2 regions of the Kitasatospora sp. NPDC088779 genome follow, and region 1 is predicted to be linked to the other one. Evidence: predicted binding sites of a transcription regulator. Region 1 holds the regulator's gene; the other holds the start of a gene.
The links. The regulator HrcA, encoded in region 1, represses chaperone genes, less so after heat shock. The targets are predictions, from matches to a motif close to TTNGCACTCNGNNNNNCNGAGTGCNAA.

Region 1 (9,457 bases):
ACGGCGGGCCAGCCGGCGATGCCGACGGAGGCGGGCTTCACGGCCTGCCAGATGTCGATGTAGGGGTGGCCGACGACCAGGACGGCGTCGCCGGTGACCTGGGCGGCGATGCGCTGCTCCTTGGTGCCGGGGAGCAGGTGGTCGACCAGGACGCCGAGGCGCCGCCCCGGGCCGGGGGCGAAGTCGGCGACGATCGCGGGCAGGTCGTCCACGCCCTCCAGGTACTCGACGACCACGCCCTCGATCCGCAGGTCGTCGCCCCAGACCCGCTCGACCAGTTCGGCGTCGTGCCGGCCCTCGACGTAGATCCGCGACTCGCGGGCGACCCGGGCCCGGGCGCCGGGGACGGCGACGGAGCCGGAGGCGGTGCGGCCCGGCGTACGGGAGGGGGCGGGGCCGGCCGGGCGCACCAGGGTGACCGTCCGGCCCTCCAGCAGGAAGCCGCGCGGCACCAGCGGGAACACCCGGAGCTTGCCGAAGCGGTCCTCCAGGGTGACGGTGAAGCCCTCGGCGGTCTTCTCGCAGCGCACCACCGCGCCGCAGAAGCCGGTGGCGGCCTCCTCCACCACCAGGTCCCGTTCGGCGGTCACCTCCGGGGCGGGTTGCTGCTTCTTCCACGGCGGGGTCAGGTCGGGTCCGTACTGGCGGCTGCGCATGAAAGCGACTATACGGACGGACCGTCAGAGGCCCGGCGCGCCCCAGACCGGGAACCAGCGGCTGAGGTCCTTCTCCAGCCGCAGGTCGTTCCCGAGCATCGCGTTGACCTGGAGCTCCAGCGGGCTGTTGCGCCGCTCCCCGCCGCCGGGCATCGGGGCGAAGGGGTAGAAGGTGCCGCGCTTGTAGAGGTAGACCAGGGCCAGCGACTGCCCGTCCGGGTTGCGGAAGCCGACCAGCGAGCAGAGCAGCTGCGGCCCGAAGCCGTTCGCCTCCAGCTCGCTGTTGACCGCGTGCAGGTCGTTGACCAGGTCCGGCAGTTCCTCGGGGGTGTGCCGGGCGAGCAGCCAGGAGTAGCCGTAGCCGTCCTTGGAGGCCTCCACCGGGACGCCGCCGCGCTCGGTGTCGGCGTCGAGCAGCGCCCGCACCTGCTGTTCGACCTGACCGAAGGCCGCGCCCTCGACGGCGGCGAAGCAGACCGAGCCGAGCCCGGTGGGGGTGAACCCGGCCCCGGCCTCCAGGGTGAGGGCGGCGGACGGGACGCCGAACAGCTGGTCGAGGTCGGGCTTGACGGGCTTGGTGCGCCCGAACAGGGTGTCCAGGATTCCCACGGCGGTCCTTTCGGAGGAGGGAGTCGGGAGGGCGGCAGGGGGGCGGGGCCTCAGCGGCCGAGCTGCTCGGAGATCTTCGCCAGCTGCTCCAGGCGCTTCTCCAGCGTCGGGTGGGTGGAGAACAGCTGCGAGGCGGTCTCCCGGGCGCTCAGCGCGGGGGCGAAGTAGAAGGCGTTGTAGGGCTGCGCCTGGCGCAGGTCCTTGCTGGGGATGGCGGCGATCTGGCCGGTGACCTTGGTGAGCGCGGAGGCGAGGGCGCTGGGCCGGCCGGTGAGCTGGGCGGCGGCGCGGTCGGCGGCGAGTTCCCGGTAGCGGGACAGGAGCCGGGTGAGCAGGAAGCTGATGGCGTAGACGACCATCGACACCAGCGGGATGATCAGGGCGACGATGGCCGCGTTCTGGTCGTTGTTGTTGCGGTTGCCGCCCATGAACCCGCCGTACATGGCGATCCGGGTCATGGCCCCGGCGAGGACGCCGAGGAAGCCGGCGATGGTCATCACCGCGACGTCCCGGTGGGCGACGTGGGACAGCTCGTGGGCGAGGACGCCCTCCAGTTCCTCGGGCTCCAGCCGTCGCAGCAGGCCGGTGGTGACGCACACCACGGCGTTCTGCGGGTTGCGGCCGGTGGCGAAGGCGTTCGGCATGTCGTTGTCGGCGACCGCCACCCGGGGTTTGGGCATGTCGGCCAGCGCGCAGAGCCGGTCGATGGTGCCGTGCAGTTGCGGGTACTGCTCAGGGGTCACCTGGTGGGCGCCCATCGCCCGTTCGGTGATCTTGTCGCTGAACCAGAACTGGGCCACGAACAGCCCGCCGGAGATCAGGACGATCAGTGGCCAGGCGCCGCGCAGCAGCACGATCAGCAGACCGGTGAAACCGACGTACAGCAGCCCGATCACGAACATCGTCACGACCATGCGGCCGGTCAGACCGCGGTCGGGCGCGAAACGGGTGTGCTGGCCCGAGCTCGACATTGCTTGCTCCTCCATTCGCCGTCGTCTTCGATGCTGCCACCCGGACGGCCCCGCGGCACCACCCCCGCGCCGGGAACTGCGGGCAGGATCACTCCGGCCGGGCCGTTCCTGCCGTTGGGCCCGGGCCTTACACTGGCAGGTACGGTTTTGGCACTCGCAGGTTCAGAGTGCCAAAGCGGGTGCCGGAGCCGGGATCCTCCCGGAGCGGGCAGCAGCATGCGTGACACGAACGGACAACGTGCGAAGACGGAGGTGTGTGCCCCATGGCCGGTGAGGTTCGCCAGCTGGACGACCGCAAGCTCGCCGTGCTCCGCGCGATCGTCCAGGACTACGTGGGCACCGAGGAGCCGGTCGGCTCCAAGGCCCTGGTGGAGCGGCACAACCTCGGAGTCTCCCCGGCGACCGTCCGCAACGACATGGCGGCGCTGGAGGAGGAGGGCTACATCCACCAGCCGCACACCAGCGCCGGGCGCATCCCCACCGACAAGGGGTACCGCCTGTTCGTCGACAAGCTCGCCGAGGTCAAGCCGATGAGCGCCCCCGAGCGCCGGGCGATCCGGCACTTCCTGGACGGCGCCGTCGACCTGGACGACGTGGTCATGCGGACGGTGCGGCTGCTCGCCCAGCTCACCCGGCAGGTCGCGGTGGTGCAGTACCCCTCGCTGTCGCGGTCCACCGTCCGGCACATCGAGCTGGTGGCGCTGGCCCCGACCAAGGTGATGCTGGTCCTGATCACCAACACCGGCCGGGTCGAGCAGCGGATGGTCGACTGCCCGGGCCCGGTCGGCGAGACGGTCCTGGCGGACCTGCGGGCCCGGATCAACGCGCGGGCCGTCGGCCAGCGGCTGCCGGACGTGCCGGGGTTCCTGGAGGAGCTCCCGGCGGGTTTCGAGCCGCCGGACCGCCCGACCGTCAGCACGGTCCTGGCGACGCTGTTCGAAGCGCTCGCCGAGCAGAACGAGGAGCGGATCATGCTGGCCGGCACGGCCAACCTGACCCGCTTCGGGCACGACTTCCCCCTGACCATCCAGCCGGTGCTGGAAGCCCTGGAGGAGCAGGTCGTCCTGCTCCGCCTCCTGGGTGAGACGGCGGACGCCGCGATGACGGTCCGGATCGGGCGGGAGATCGCCTACGAGGGGCTGAATTCCACCTCGGTGGTGTCGGTCGGTTACGGTTCGGGCGACGAGAGCGTGGCCAAACTGGGTGTGATCGGTCCGACCCGGATGGACTATCCGGGCACAATGGGGGCGGTGCGTGCGGTGGCGCGGTACGTGGGCCAGATCCTGGCCGAGTCGTAGCACAGGCCGCCGTCGGAACCTCTGACGGCGGTGTCCAGTCGCAGCACTACTACAGGCGGAACAAGCGGAGCATTTGGTGGCCACGGACTACTACGCGGTACTCGGCGTCCGACGGGATGCGGGGCAGGACGAGATCAAGAAGGCCTTCCGGCGCCTGGCACGCGAACTGCACCCGGACGTCAACCCGGACCCGAAGACGCAGGAGCGGTTCAAGGAGATCAACGCCGCTTACGAGGTGCTCTCCGACCCGCAGAAGCGCCAGGTCTACGACCTCGGAGGTGACCCGCTCTCGCCGGGCGGCGGGGGCGCGGGCGGCTTCGGCGCGGGGGCGGCCGGCTTCGGCTTCTCCGACATCATGGACGCCTTCTTCGGCGCCGCGGCCGGCCAGCGCGGCCCGCGCTCGCGCACCCGCCGCGGCCAGGACGCCATGATCCGGCTGGAGATCACCCTGGAGGAGGCCGCCTTCGGCACCACCAAGGAACTCCAGGTCGACACCGCCGTCACCTGCACCACGTGCAGCGGCGAGGGCGCGGCCCCCGGCACCTCCGCGCAGACCTGCGACATGTGTCGCGGCAGGGGCGAGGTCTCCCAGGTCACCCGGTCGTTCCTGGGCCAGGTCATGACCTCCCGTCCCTGCCCGCAGTGCCAGGGCTTCGGCACCGTCGTGCCGACCCCGTGCCCGGAGTGCGCCGGCGACGGCAGGGTCCGCGCCCGGCGCACCCTGACCGTCAAGATCCCGGCCGGTGTCGACAACGGCACCCGGATCCAGCTGGCCGGCGAGGGCGAGGTCGGCCCCGGCGGCGGCCCGGCCGGCGACCTGTACGTCGAGATCGCCGAGACCACCCACACCGTCTTCCAGCGGCGCGGGGACGACCTGCACTGCACCGTCACCATCCCGATGACGGCCGCGTCCCTCGGCACCCAGGTGCCGCTGCAGACCCTGGACGGGCTGGAGGAGGTCGACATCCGGCCCGGCACCCAGTCCGGCCAGTCGATCCCGCTGCACGGCCGCGGCATCACGCACCTGCGCGGCGGCGGCCGGGGCGACCTGATAGTGCATGTCGAGGTGCAGACGCCCACCAAGCTCGACCCCGAGCAGGAGGAGCTGCTGCGCCGGCTCGCGGTGCTGCGCGGCGAGGAGCGGCCGTCCGGCCAGTTCGCGCCGGGCCAGCAGGGCCTGTTCTCGCGCCTCAAGGACGCGTTCAACGGCCGCTAGGCCCTAGGCCGGGGCCGCTACTGGGCCCTGGCCGTCCGCGCGGGGGTGCCGGGTTCTGCCCGGCGCCCCTTTCGCGTTCCCGATCCGCCCCACCCCCGGAGGTTCCCCGCATGACCGCCCCCGTCTTCGTCGTCGAGACCGAGCGGATCGCCGCCGCCGCGCCCGGCTCCGTGGTGCGCCTCGACGGGCCGGAGGGGCGGCACGCGGCCGCGGTGAGGCGGCTGGCGGCGGGCGAGGCGGTGACCCTCGCCGACGGGCTGGGCCTCGGGGTGGACGGGACGGTCGCCGCGGTGCTCGGCAAGGACGCGATCGACGTCACGGTGGCCGCCGTCCGCCGGGAGCCCGAGCCGGCGCCGCGGATCGTCGTCGTCCAGGCGCTGCCCAAGGGCGACCGCGGCGAGCTCGCGGTGGAGACCATGACCGAGGTCGGCGTGGACGTGATCGTCCCGTGGGCCGCCTCGCGCTGCATCACGCAGTGGAAGGGCGACCGGGGCGCCAAGGCACTCGCCAAGTGGCGGGCCACCGCCCGGGAGGCCGGCAAGCAGTCCCGCCGGCTGCGCTTCCCCGAGGTGCGCGAGCCGGCGACCACCCGGCAGCTGGCGCCGCTGCTGGCCGGGGCCGCGTTCGCCGCCGTGCTGCACGAGGAGGGCGCCGAGCCGCTGGCGCTGGCCGCGCTGCCCGCGGCCGGGGACGTGGTGCTGGTGGTCGGCCCGGAGGGCGGGGTCTCCCCGGAGGAGCTGGCCGCGTTCGCCGAGGCGGGTGCCGGGCCGTACCGGCTGGGCCCCTCGGTGCTGCGCACCTCCACCGCCGGGGTGGCCGCCGGCGCCCTGCTGCTGGGGCGCACCGGCCGCTGGTCGTAGCCGGCCCGCCCGTGCGGTCGGAGTCTGCCCGAACCGGCCCGCGCCGTGCGCGCACGTGCCTACGCTGACCGCGTGACGGAACCCCTGAGCACCTCCGCGGGCGCCTACCTGCGCCACCCCCATCTGCACGGTGACCTGGTCACCTTCGTCGCCGAGGACGACGTCTGGCTGGCCCCGCTGGACGGTGGCCGGGCCTGGCGGCTGACGGCCGATCACGTGCCCGTCCGGCACCCCCGGTTCGCCCCCGACGGGCGGCACATCGCCTTCACCTCCACCCGGGACGGCGCGCCCGAGGTGCACGTGGTGCCGGTGGACGGCGGGCCGTCCCGGCGGCTCACCCACTGGGGCAGCGAGCAGACCGAGGTGCGGGGCTGGACGGCCGACGGGCGCCCGATCGCCCTCACCACCGCCGGCGAGGCGACCCTGCGCCGCAGCTGGGCGCACGCCGTGCCGCTGGACGGCGGCGAGTCGGTGCGGCTGCCGTACGGGCCGGTCGGCGGGCTCGCCTTCGAGCCGGGCGGCGACCGCGTGCTGCTGGGCACCGTCAACAACCGCGAGCCGGCCTGGTGGAAGCGCTACCGGGGCGGCCGGGCGGGCAAGTTGTGGATCGGGCGGGACGCATTCGTCCGCGTCCACGAGGAGTTGGACGGCCAGCTCGACTCGCCGCTGTGGGTGGGGGACCGGATCGCCTTCCTCTCCGACCACGAGGGCGTCGGCGAGCTCTACTCCAGCCTCCCGGACGGCTCCGACCTGCGCCGCCACACCACCGACCCGGACGGCTTCTACGCCCGCAACGCCGGCACCGACGGCACCCGGACGGTGTTCCACCGGGCCGGCGACGTCTGGCTGCTGGACGACCTGGCGGGAGCCGCGCCCCGCCGCCTCGACATCCGGCTGGCCGGCCCGCGCAGCGGCCGTCGCCCCCGCCCGGTGCACGCCGCGCACTGGCTGGAGTCCGCCGCCCCCGACCGCACCGGCCGGGCCGGCGCCGTGGTGGTGCGCGGCGACGTGCACTGGCTGACCCACCGCGAGGGCCCGGCCCGGGTGCTGGACGAGACCCCGGGGGTGCGCGGGCGGCTGGCCCGGGTGGTGCCGGGCGAGGACGGCGCCCAGGGCGTGCTGTGGGTGTCCGACGCCGAGGGCGAGGACGCCCTGGAGTTCGCCCCCGACGCGCAGGGCGCCGAGCGCCGCCGGCTGGCCGCCGGGCGGATCGGCCGGGTCAACTCCCTGGCGGTGTCCCCGGACGGCAAGCAGGCCGCGCTCGGCGTGCACGACGGCCGGGTCCTGCTGGTCGCGCTCGCCGACGGCACCGTGCACGAGCTGGACCGCAGCGCCGACGGCGAGGTCAGTGGGCTGGCCTTCAGCCCGGACTCGGCCTGGCTGGCCTGGTCGCGGCCGGTGCACCGGCTGGGCCCGTACTCGCTGCGCCAGATCGTGCTGGCCGACCTGGTGGCCCGGACGGTCGGCGAGGTCACCCAGGAGCGCTTCATCGACACCTCGCCGGCCTTCACCGCGGACGGCCGCTACCTGGCGTTCCTGTCGGTGCGCAACCTCGACCCGGTCTACGACTCGCACGTCTTCGACCTGTCGTTCCCCAACGGCTGCCGCCCGTACCTGATCACGCTGGCCGCCGACACGCCGTCCCCGTTCGGGCCGCAGCGGGCCGGGCGCCCGCTCGGCGGGGAGGAGGACGAGCTGCGCGGCAGGAGGGCGGACGGCGAGGAGGCCGCCGGCGACGCCGCGCCGGTGACCAGGGTCGACCTGGACGGCATTGCGGACCGGATCGTCCCGTTCCCGGTCGAGGGCGGCCGGTTCGACGCGCTCAGGGCGGCCAAGGACGGCGTGCTGTGGACCCGCGCCCCGCTGCTCGGCGAACTCGGCGACGAGGCGGCCTCGCCCGAGGACGAGCGGCCCCGGCCGGTGCTGGAGCGCTTCGACCTGAAGAAGCGCCGCGTCGAGCAACTGGTGCACGGCGTGGACGGCTTCGCGGTCAGCGGGGACGGCACCCGGGTGGCCGTGCTGGACGGGGGCGAGCTGCGGATCGTCCCGGCCGAGCACAAGGCGGGTGGTGAGGACGACGAGGTGGGCGTCGACCTGGCCCGGCTGCGGGTCACCGTCGACCCGGCCGCCGAGTGGCGGCAGATGTACGCCGAGAACGGCCGCCTGATGCGCGACAACTTCTGGCGCCCCGACCTCGGCGGCGTCGACTGGGCCGGCGTGCTGGACCGCTACCGGCCGCTCGTGGAACGCCTCGGCTCGCACGACGACCTGGTCGACCTGCTCTGGGAGGTGCACGGCGAGCTCGGCACCTCGCACGCCTACGTCATCCCGTACGGCCGGTACACCGAGCCGGCCCGGCGCCAGGGCCTGCTCGGCGCGGACCTCGCCAAGGACGGCGACCGGTGGCGGATCGCCCGCATCCTGCCCGGCGAGTCCTCCGACCCCCGGGCCCGCTCGCCGCTGGCCGCGCCCGGCGCCGCGATCCGCCCGGGCGACGCGGTCCTCGCCGTCAACGGCCGCCCGGTGGACCCGGTCACCGGCCCGGCCCCGCTGCTGGCCGGCACCGCCGGGCAGCCGGTCGAGCTGACCGTGGCCGGCAAGGACGGCACCGACCGGCGCCACCCGGTGGTCGTCCCGATCGCCGACGAGGAGCCGCTGCGCTACCACGACTGGGTGGCCGGGCGGCGGGCCGCGGTGCGCGAGCTGTCCGGCGGCCGGCTCGGCTACCTGCACATCCCCGACATGCAGTCGGCCGGCTGGGCCCAGATCCACCGCGACCTGGCCGTGGAACTGGCCAGGGACGGCGTGATCGTCGACGTCCGGGAGAACCGCGGCGGCCACACCTCGCAGCTGGTGATCGAGAAGCTCGCCCGCCGGATCGTCGGCTGGAACGCCATCCGGGACACCGACCACCCGGTGCCCTACCCCCTCGACGCCCCGCGCGGGCCGGTCGTCGCGCTCGCCAACGAGTTCTCCGGCTCGGACGGCGACGTCGTCAACGCCGTCATCCAGACGCTCGGCATCGGCCCGGTGGTCGGCACCCGCACCTGGGGCGGGGTGATCGGCATCGACAGCCGCTACCACCTGGTCGACGGCACCCTGGTCACCCAGCCCAAGTACGCGTACTGGCTGGAGAACTACGGCTGGGGCGTGGAGAACCACGGCGTCGACCCGGACGTCGAGGTGCCGATGGCCCCGCACCAGTGGGCCGCCGGCGAGGACCCGCAGCTGGCCGAGGGCGTCCGGATCGCCCTCGCCGCGCTCGCCGCGGCCCCGCCCCGCACGGCCCCGCCGATGCCCTGGGCGTAGGGCGCGCCCCCGCCGCCCCGGCGGGCGGGAGAGCAGCCGAACGGGAGGTCGGCCCGGCCGACTTCCCGCTAGGCTGCGCCCGTACGGCCCCAGACCAGACACGAACCGAGGAGAAGCCGATGGCCGGCGAGCCGCAACCCGACTGCCTGTTCTGCAAGATCGTTGCGGGCGAGATCCCGGCGACCGTGGTGCGCAAGACCGAGCGCGTCCTCGCCTTCCGCGACATCGCCCCCAAGGCGCCGCTGCACGTCCTGGTCATCCCGCACGTCCACTACCCGAACGCCGCCGCGCTGGCCGCCGCCGAGCCGGAGATCGCCGGTGAACTCCTCGCCGAGGCGGGCGCGGTGGCCAGGGACGAGGGCATCGAGGACTACCGGCTGATCTTCAACACCGGCGCCGGCGCCGGCCAGACGATCTTCCACGCCCACGTCCACGTGCTCGGCGGCAAGCCGATGACCGAGAACATGGTCTGACCTACGTGTCACAGCGCGAACTCGTCGTCCTCGGCACCGCCAGCCAGGTGCCCACCCGGCACCGC
Region 2 (9,457 bases), on a different contig from region 1:
CTGCGGCGAGACCACGCTGTCCATCGGGGCGGCCAGGAACGGCAGCTCGAAGCGGTAGGCGTCGATCTGCCAGGCGATCGAGACCTCCTTCGGGTCCCGGGTACGGCGGCTGGGGACGACGGCGATGTCGTCGAAGGAGTACGCCCGTCGGCCGCGCTTGCCTCGCCCGATCTCGATCTCAGTCACTTCGAGCCCTTCTGGTTTGTTGCTCATGCCCGCCGGGTCACCCCGGCCGCCCCCAGTATCCCGCACCCCGGTTGCCTCGCGCGCTCGCCTCCGGGGCGCGGGGCCCACCCCGGCGGCCCGCCCCCGCTCCCGGGCGCGCCGAAGGGCCCGGCGCCGGGGTGCGGCGACGGGCCCTCGATGTCCGCGGACTCAGCGGTTGGAGTAGTTCGGCGCCTCGACGGTCATCTGGATGTCGTGCGGGTGGCTCTCCTTGAGGCCCGCCGAGGTGATCCGGACGAAGCGGCCCTTGCTCTCCATCTCGGCGATGGTGGCGGCGCCGACGTAGCCCATGGTCTGGCGCAGGCCGCCGACCAGCTGGTGCAGCACGGCCGACAGCGGGCCGCGGTAGGGCACCTGGCCCTCGATGCCCTCGGGGACGAGCTTGTCGTCCGAGGCCACCTCGGCCTGGAAGTAGCGGTCCTTGGAGTACGAGCGCCCCTGGCCGCGGGACTGCATCGCGCCCAGCGAGCCCATGCCGCGGTAGGACTTGAACTGCTTGCCGTTGATGAACATCAGCTCACCCGGGGACTCCTCGCAGCCGGCCAGCAGCGAGCCCAGCATCACGGTGTCGGCGCCGGCGGCCAGCGCCTTGCCGATGTCGCCGGAGTACTGGAGACCGCCGTCGCCGATGACCGGCACGCCGGCCGCCTGACAGGCCACCGCGGCCTCGTAGATGGCGGTGATCTGCGGGACGCCGATGCCGGCGACCACGCGGGTGGTGCAGATGGAGCCGGGGCCGACGCCGACCTTGACGCCGTCCACGCCGGCGTCGATCAGCGCCTGGGCGCCGTCACGGGTGGCCACGTTGCCGCCGACCACGTCGATCCCGACGGCCGACTTGATCTTGCCGATCCAGGCCAGCGCGTTGTGGCTGTGGCCGTGCGAGGTGTCCACGACCAGGAAGTCCGCACCGGCCTCGACCAGGGCCTGGGCCCGGTCGAACGCCTCGGCGCTGGCACCGACGGCGGCACCGACCAGCAGACGGCCCTCGGCGTCCTTGGCGGCGTTCGGGTACTGCTCGGCCTTGACGAAGTCCTTGACGGTGATCAGGCCCTTGATCCGGCCCTCGTCGTCGACCAGCGGCAGCTTCTCGATCTTGTGGCGGCGCAGCAGCGCCATCGCGTCCACCCCGGAGATGCCGACCTTGCCGGTGATCAGCGGCATCGGGGTCATGATCTCGCGGACCTGGCGGCTGCGGTCCGACTCGAAGGCCATGTCACGGTTGGTGACGATGCCGAGCAGCTTGCCGGCCTCGTCCGCGATCGGCACGCCGGAGATGCGGAACTTGGCGCACAGCGCGTCGGCCTCGGCCAGCGTGGTGTTCGGGCCGACCGTGATCGGGTCGGTGACCATGCCGGACTCGGAGCGCTTCACCAGGTCGACCTGGTTGGCCTGGTCCTCGACCGACAGGTTGCGGTGCAGCACGCCGACGCCGCCCTGGCGGGCCATCGAGATCGCCATCCGCGCCTCGGTGACCTTGTCCATCGCGGCGGAGAGCAGCGGGATGTTGACGCGCACGTTCCGGGAGACCCGCGAGGAGGTGTCGACCTGGTTCGGCAGCACCGCGGAGGCCCCGGGCAGCAGCAGGACGTCATCGAACGTGAGCCCGAGCATGGCGAACTTCTCGGGTACGCCTGCGGCGTTGTAAGACATTTGGGGGGTACCTTCCGTGGCCGGCCTATTCCGCTCACGCCCTGAGGGTGGGGCGCGTTCATCGCTCACTCGCAGCAGACCGCCGAAGCCGGGTGGTTTTGGAGGAACCTCCAGGGGAACCCCGCGCGCACCCGCGAAACTTTGGCAACCCGCCCAGGCGCCGATACCCCATGGTACTGGCACCGCGAATGTGTCCTCGTGTGCCCTTGACAACACCGGCCCCCCGTGGCTCATTCCGGCCGGTCAGGGCTTCAGGAGGACTCCTCCGCCAGCGCCCGCAGCCGGCTGAGCGCCCGGTGCTGCGCCACCCGGACGGCGCCCGGGGACATCCCCAGCACCTCGCCGGTCTCCTCCGCCGACAGCCCGGCGGCCACCCGCAGCAGCACCAGTTCGCGCTGACGGGCCGGCAGGTTGGAGAGCAGTTCCTTGGCCCAGGCCGCGTCGCTGCTCAGCAGCGCCTGCTCCTCCGGGCCGAGCGCCTCGTCCGGCACCTCCGGCAGGTCGTCCTGCGGAACGACCGTCGAGCCGGGCCCGCGCATCGCGGCCCGCTGCAGATCGGCGATCTTGTGCGCGGCGATGCCGTAGACGAAGGCCTCGAACGGCCGCCCCTGGTCCTTGTACCGGGGCAGCGCGCACAGCACCGCGACGCAGACCTCCTGCGCGACGTCGTCCACGTGGTGCCGGGCGCCGCCGGGCAGCCGGACCAGCCGGCCGCGGCAGTAGCGCAGCGCCAGCGGATGGACGTAGGCGAGCAGGGCGTCGATGGCCGGGCCCTCTCCGCGGACGGCGGCCGCGACGAGCTCGCCCACCAGCGGGGAGCCGCCCGCGCCGAGCACCGGCGGTCGACCGGGGCCGGGCACCGCGCCGGGGCCGCCGGGGTCGGCGTACGACGGATCGCCACCCGGGCCGGAGGGCTCGGCCTCCACCGGGTCCGCCTGGCCGGCCGCACCGGCGACGTCGTCACGCATCGGTCCATGGTGCCTGGTCGAGCGGGAAAACGCGGCACCGCGTCCGGAGTTGTGCACCGGAACGTTATGCGCTGCGGCGCCGTACGGCGTGCCGCCGCGCACCACCGGCCCCTCCTGCACCGTGCCGCCTCCCGCCCCGCCGCCGTCGGTGGTCCCGTCCTTCGCGCCGTCCGCCGCATGTCCCGCGGCCGTGTGGTTCGCCGCAGTGCCTGTCCGCTGGTCCCCGAGGTGCTCCACTCCTCCATGGTGCAACCTCGGGACCGTAACGTCACACGCCCGGACGGCGTCCGTCCCGGGAACCGCCGGCGGCGCGCCGCAGCCGGCGGCGCCACCGGCGGTCAGCGGACCAGGCCCCAGCGGAAACCCAGCGCCACCGCGTGCGCGCGGTCGGAGGCCCCGAGCTTCTTGAACAGCCGTCGGGCGTGGGTCTTGACGGTGTCCTCGGACAGGAACAGCTCGCGGCCGATCTCGGCGTTGCTGCGGCCGTGGCTCATGCCCTCCAGCACCTGGATCTCACGCGCCGTCAACGTGGGCGCCGCGCCCATGTCGGGGCTGCGCAGCCGGCGCGGGGCGAGCCGCCAGGTCGGGTCGGCGAGGGCCTGGGTGACGGTGGCCCGCAGCTCGGCGCGCGAGGCGTCCTTGTGCAGGTACCCGCGGGCGCCCGCGGCCACCGCGAGCGCGACCCCGTCGAGGTCCTCGGCGACGGTGAGCATGATGATCCGCGCGCCCGGATCGGCGGACAGCAGCCGCCGGACCGTCTCGACCCCGCCGAGGCCGGGCATCCGGACGTCCATCAGAACGAGATCGGAGCGGTCGGCCACCCAGCGGCGGAGGACCTCCTCCCCGTTCGTCGCGGTGGTGACCCGGTCCACACCGGGTACGGTCGCGACCGCGCGGCGAAGCGCCTCGCGGGCGAGCGGGGAATCGTCGCAAACGAGAACGGAAGTCATGACCGTCGTCCTCCGCAGCTGATCCGCGTCACGTTGAGCCTCCTGGCTGGTACGAACCTCTCCGACACGGCCGATCGGCGACAGAGTCCGTGCTGATCGCCTCAAATTCCGCGCGATCGTTCCCGACGTCCGGCGCCCGCTAACCGCCTCCGCACTTCCAACGACCGTCACTCGAATGAGTTACGGCCTTCGGGGCCATCTCCACCACTGTACGTGGCCAACCCATTACCGATCAGCCGCATCGCGGTGCACACGCCGCACTTTTCCCCAGCTCGCGCGCGGTGGGCGCACGACCCGCACACCGGTGCGGAGTGTCGCGCGCCCGTCGGCCACCCGAATGCCACGCCCGCGCCCGCCGAACCCCTTGCCCACTTTGCCCGTTTTTATAGCTTTCGTATGGTCATTGACTGTTGTGCCACTCTGTGGGTGACTTGTCCATGGAGTTGCCGTAAGTCATATTTCCAGGTGTCCACACCAGTGCATCGACGCCCGCCGTGCCGCCCAGCAGCAGCCCGCTGAGCGCCGGCCCACGGCCGACGAGCCTCTGAAGGGAATGAGCCATGGCAGATTTCTCCCGCCTCCCAGGTCCCAACGCGGACCTCTGGGACTGGCAGCTCTCCGCAGCCTGCCGTGGCGTGGACAGTTCGCTCTTCTTCCACCCCGAGGGCGAACGCGGGGCCGCGCGGAGTTCGCGCGAGGCCAGTGCCAAGGAGGTCTGCATGCGCTGCCCGGTGATCACCGAGTGCGCGGCGCACGCGCTGGCGGTCCGCGAGCCGTACGGCGTCTGGGGTGGGATGACCGAGGACGAGCGCGAGGAGATGCTGGGGCGTTCGCGGCACCGGCTGGTGGAGGTCCCGCTGACCCCGCCGGCGATCGCCCGGCGCTAGCCCCGCCTCCACGGCGCGCCGTGAAGAAACGTTTCCTCTCGGCGTCCCGGGCTGTTCAAGCCCAGTCCAGAACGCTCAGGCCCCAGAGGTCAGCGCCCGGCCGACCCCGCCAGCCGCTCCAGCATCAGCGCCACGGCCGGCACCTCGGCCAGATCCGGCAGGGTCAGCGCGACCACCTGCCGCACCGCCGGCGCCCCCGCGGCCGTCCGCACCGGCACCGTCGACACCCCGTCCGGGCGCACCGACTCCAGCGCCAGCCGGGGCAGCACCGCCACCCCCAGCCCGGCCGCCACCAGGCCGACCACTGCCGGATAGTCGTCGGTCGCGAAGTCGATCCGGGGCTCGAAGCCCGCCCCCGCGCACAGCTCCACCAGGTGCCCCCGGCACTGCGGGCAGCCCGCGATCCACTGCTCCCCCGCCAGCTCGGCCAGCTCCACCGGCCTGCCGCGCCCCGCCAGCCGGTGCGCGGCGGGCAGCAGGCCCACCAGCGGGTCGTCCAGCAGCGGGGTGACCACCAGATCGGACCAGTCGGAGCCGGCGCTCAGCTGCTGCGCCTCCAGGTTGGCCTCGGCCCGCGCCTCGCGCGGCGTCCCGTGCGCGGGCGCCGGCAGCGCGGCGCCGCCGTCGGACTGCGGGTAGCGGAAGGCCAGCGCGATCTCGCACTCGCCGCCGCGCAGCATCGCCAGCGACTCCGGCGGCTCCGCCTCGACCAGCGACACGCGCACCCCCGGATGGCTGTCCCGCAGCCGGGCGACCGCGGGCGGCACCAGGGTGGAGCTCGCGGTCGGGAAGGAGACCAGCCGCACCCGCCCGGCCCGCAGCCCGGCGATCGCGGCGATCTCCTCCTCGGCCGCGGAGAGCCCGGCCAGGATCCCGGTGGCGTGCTTGAGCAACACCCGCCCCGCCTCGCTGAGCTGCATGCCCCGGCCGGAGCGGACCACCAGCGGGGTGTCCACCGACTTCTCCAGGGCCTTCATCTGCTGGCTGATGGCGGGCTGCGTACAGCCCAGCTCGCGGGCGGCGGCGGAGAAGGAGCCGGTGCGGGCGACGGCACGCAGAACGCGCAGGTGACGGGCCTCGATCATGCCTCAGTTATAAGGCAATCTTTGCCAATGGCAAAATTCTGCTGATGATTGAAGCCTCAAACGCCAAACACGCCGGAGGCCCGGCCGCACCCCGAGGGGCGCGGACCGGGCCTCCGGTCGACCGTCAGGCGTCAGTGCGAGTGGCCGTGACCGTGGCCGTGGCCCGCCTCGGCCTCCTCTTCCTTCTTCTCCACCACGAGGGTCTCGGTGGTGAGCAGCAGGGAGGCGATCGAGGCCGCGTTCTCCAGGGCGGAGCGGGTGACCTTGACCGGGTCGATGACGCCGGCCTTCACCAGGTCGCCGTACTCGCCGGTGGCCGCGTTGTAGCCCTGGCCGATCTCCAGCTCGGCGACCTTGGAGGTGATGACGTAGCCCTCCAGGCCGGCGTTCTGGGCGATCCAGCGCAGCGGCTCGTGCAGCGCCTTGCGGACCACCGCGACACCGGTCGCCTCGTCACCCGACAGGCCCAGGCCGCCGTCCAGCACCTTGGCGGCGTGCACCAGGGAGGCGCCGCCACCGGCGACGATGCCCTCCTCGACCGCGGCACGGGTCGCCGAGATGGCGTCCTCCAGGCGGTGCTTGCGCTCCTTCAGCTCCACCTCGGTGGCGGCGCCGACCTTGATGACGCAGACGCCGCCGGCCAGCTTGGCCAGGCGCTCCTGCAGCTTCTCGCGGTCCCAGTCGGAGTCGGTGGCGGCGATCTCACCCTTGATCTGGGCGACGCGGCCGGCCACGGCCTCGGTGTCACCGGCGCCGTCGACGACGGTGGTCTCGTCCTTGGTGATGGTCACGCGGCGGGCGGTGCCCAGCACGTCCACGCCGACCTGGTCGAGCTTGAGGCCGACCTCCTCGGAGATGACCGTGCCGCCGGTCAGGGTGGCCAGGTCGCCGAGGATCGCCTTGCGGCGGTCGCCGAAGCCCGGGGCCTTGACGGCGACCGCGTTGAAGGTGCCGCGGATCTTGTTCACCACGAGGGTGGACAGCGCCTCGCCGTCGACGTCCTCGGCGATGATCAGCAGCGGCCGGGAGGCACCGCCCTGGAGGATCTTCTCCAGCAGCGGCAGCAGCTCCTGGATGGAGGAGATCTTGCCCTGGTTGATCAGGATGTACGGGTCCTCCAGGACCGCCTCCTGCCGCTCCGCGTCGGTGACGAAGTACGGCGACAGGTAGCCCTTGTCGAACTGCATGCCCTCGGTGAAGTCCAGCTCCACGCCGAAGGTGTTCGACTCCTCGACGGTGATGACACCGTCCTTGCCGACCTTGTCGATCGCCTCGGCGATCAGCTCGCCGACCTGGGTGTCCTGGGCGGAGAGGGACGCGACGGCGGCGACGTCGTCCTTGCCCTCGATCTCGCGGGCCACCGAGAGCAGGTGCTCGGAGACGGCGGCGACGGCCTTGTCGATGCCCTTCTTCAGGGCGGCCGGGCCGGCACCGGCGGCGACGTTGCGCAGACCCTCGTTGACCAGGGCCTGGGCCAGCACGGTGGCGGTGGTGGTGCCGTCACCCGCGACGTCGTTGGTCTTGGTGGCGACCTCCTTGACGAGCTGCGCGCCAAGGTTCTCGTACGGGTCGTCCAGCTCGACCTCACGGGCGATGGTGACACCGTCGTTGGTGATGGTCGGGGCGCCGAACTTCTTGTCGATGACGACGTTGCGGCCCTTGGGGCCGATGGTCACCTTGACGGTGTCGGCCAGCTTGTTGACACCGCGCTCCAGCGAGCGGCGGGCGTCCTCGTTGAACTGCAGGATCTTCGCCATGTTCCCTATTCCCTCGGGGCTTCGGCCGGCCCACCGGCCGCCGGACTACGTGAACCAACAACCACGCCCCGGGCCCCTGTCACTTGGGACACGGATCCGGGGCGGGTCGGAACGACTTACTTCTCGATGATGGCGAGAACGTCGCGGGCGGAAAGAACCAGGTACTCCTCGCCCTGGTACTTCACCTCGGTGCCGCCGTACTTCGAGTACAGGACGATGTCACCGACGGCGACGTCGAGCGGCAGACGCTGGCCGTCCTCGAAGCGGCCCGGGCCGACGGCCAGGACGACGCCCTCCTGGGGCTTCTCCTTGGCGGTGTCCGGGATAACCAGGCCGGAGGCCGTGGTGGTCTCGGCGTCGAGCGGCTGGACCACGATGCGGTCCTCAAGCGGCTTGATGGCAACCTTGCTGCTGGTGGTCACGTCCGAGCTCCCCTTCGGAGATTACGGGGTTTCTAACGGGTAGGAGCGAACCTGTGGGCCTGCCGTCGCGGGGGTCAGGCACACGTCTTCGCGTTAGCACTCCCCCAGTGGGGAGTGCCAAGGACGACCATAGGCCGGTGTTAGCACTCAGTCAACCAGAGTGCCAACGGCGCGCCCGGGCATCCCGAACCGCGGGCGCGGAGCCGTACTCCTGTGCGACCACCCCGCCCCCGGGCGGACTCCCGCCGCGAGCCGCGACCCCGCCCACCGCGTCGGCCGTCGGAGCCGGTGGGGCCGCCAACCCGCCAGAATGGCCCCGTGGACACCGAGAACCTCCAACCCCTACTGGCCCCCGAGGGCCAGGCCCTGCTCGCCGAACTGCGCGAGTTCACGCCCGAGGAGGAGCTGGCGCTGGCCACCAGGCTGCGGCGGGAGCACCCGGCCGAGCTGGTGTCGGCGGCCTTCGGGCAGGCCCGGCTGCGGCAGCGGGCGCGGGCGAAGTTCGGGGCGGACGCCGACCTGATGTACTTCACGCCCAACGGCGTCGAGCAGTCCACCCGGCGCAGCGTGGCCGAGTGGCGGGCGCGCCGCTTCGCCGAGCTGGGCGTCCGCCGGCTGGCCGACCTGTGCTGCGGCATCGGCGGGGACGTGCTGGCGCTGGCCAGGGCCGGGATCGAGGTGCTGGCCGTCGACAAGGACCCGGCGGCCTGCGCCGCCACCGCCGCCAACGCGGCCGCGCTGGGCCTGGCCGACCTGGTCCGGGTGCGCTGCGCGGACGTCGCCGAGGTGGACGTCACCGGCTACGACGCGGTGTTCACCGACCCGGCGCGGCGGACGGCGCGCGGCCGGGTGTTCGACCCGGAGGCGTACGCCCCGCCGCTCTCCTGGGCGATCGAGGCCGGCCGCCGGACCCCGATCGGCGCGCTGAAGGTGGCCCCGGGCATCCCGCACGAGGCCGTCCCGGCCGACGCCGAGGCGGAGTGGGTCTCCGACCACGGCGACGTGAAGGAGGCGGTGCTCTGGTTCGGCACCGGGGCCGCCCGCCCGCACCGCGCCACCCTGCTGCCGCAGGCCGCCAGCCTCACCGGCGGCGACCTGCCCGACCCGCCGGCCGGCCCGGTCGGGCGCTACCTGTACGAGCCGGACGGCGCGGTGATCCGGGCCCACCTGGTGGCCGAGGTGGCCGAGCAGGTGGGCGGTCGGCTGATCGACCCGAAGATCGCCTACCTGACCTCGGACCAGCTGGTGGCCACCCCGTACGCGCACGCCTTCGAGCTCACCGACGTGCTGCCGTTCCACATCAAGCGGCTGAAGGCGCTGCTGCGCGAGCGCGGGGTCGGCACGGTGGTGATCAAGAAGCGCGGGATGGCGATCACCCCGGAGGAGCTGCGCCGCCAGCTCAAGCCCTCCGGGCCGAACGCCGTCACGGTGATCCTCAGCCGCACCGACAACGGGCCGCTGATGATGCTCGGCCGACCCGCCTGAGGCGGCTGCGCGGCGGGCGCCCGGA

Region 2: a site for HrcA is predicted at 8,088-8,114, ahead of groES (co-chaperone GroES). Genes of this name have one in related genera too.

What each region holds. Positions count from the first base shown of each region.
Region 1 is NZ_JBFBHW010000013.1:122,257-131,713, forward strand. It holds gene AB0P03_RS15060 (DUF3097 domain-containing protein) at 1-656, opposite strand, end outside; gene AB0P03_RS15065 (hypothetical protein) at 681-1,265, opposite strand; gene htpX (zinc metalloprotease HtpX) at 1,316-2,236, opposite strand; gene hrcA (heat-inducible transcriptional repressor HrcA) at 2,500-3,534, shown strand; gene dnaJ (molecular chaperone DnaJ) at 3,611-4,750, shown strand; gene AB0P03_RS15085 (16S rRNA (uracil(1498)-N(3))-methyltransferase) at 4,861-5,610, shown strand; gene AB0P03_RS15090 (PDZ domain-containing protein) at 5,683-8,919, shown strand; gene AB0P03_RS15095 (histidine triad nucleotide-binding protein) at 9,039-9,392, shown strand; gene AB0P03_RS15100 (ribonuclease Z) at 9,398-9,457, shown strand, end outside.
Region 2 is NZ_JBFBHW010000014.1:194,888-204,344, reverse strand. It holds gene AB0P03_RS16590 (GuaB3 family IMP dehydrogenase-related protein) at 1-186, opposite strand, end outside; gene guaB (IMP dehydrogenase) at 376-1,878, opposite strand; gene shbA (RNA polymerase sigma factor ShbA) at 2,130-2,846, opposite strand; gene AB0P03_RS16575 (response regulator transcription factor) at 3,185-3,796, opposite strand; gene AB0P03_RS16570 (WhiB family transcriptional regulator) at 4,357-4,683, shown strand; gene AB0P03_RS16565 (LysR family transcriptional regulator) at 4,773-5,768, opposite strand; gene groL (chaperonin GroEL) at 5,900-7,525, opposite strand; gene groES (co-chaperone GroES) at 7,642-7,947, opposite strand; gene AB0P03_RS16550 (class I SAM-dependent methyltransferase) at 8,236-9,432, shown strand.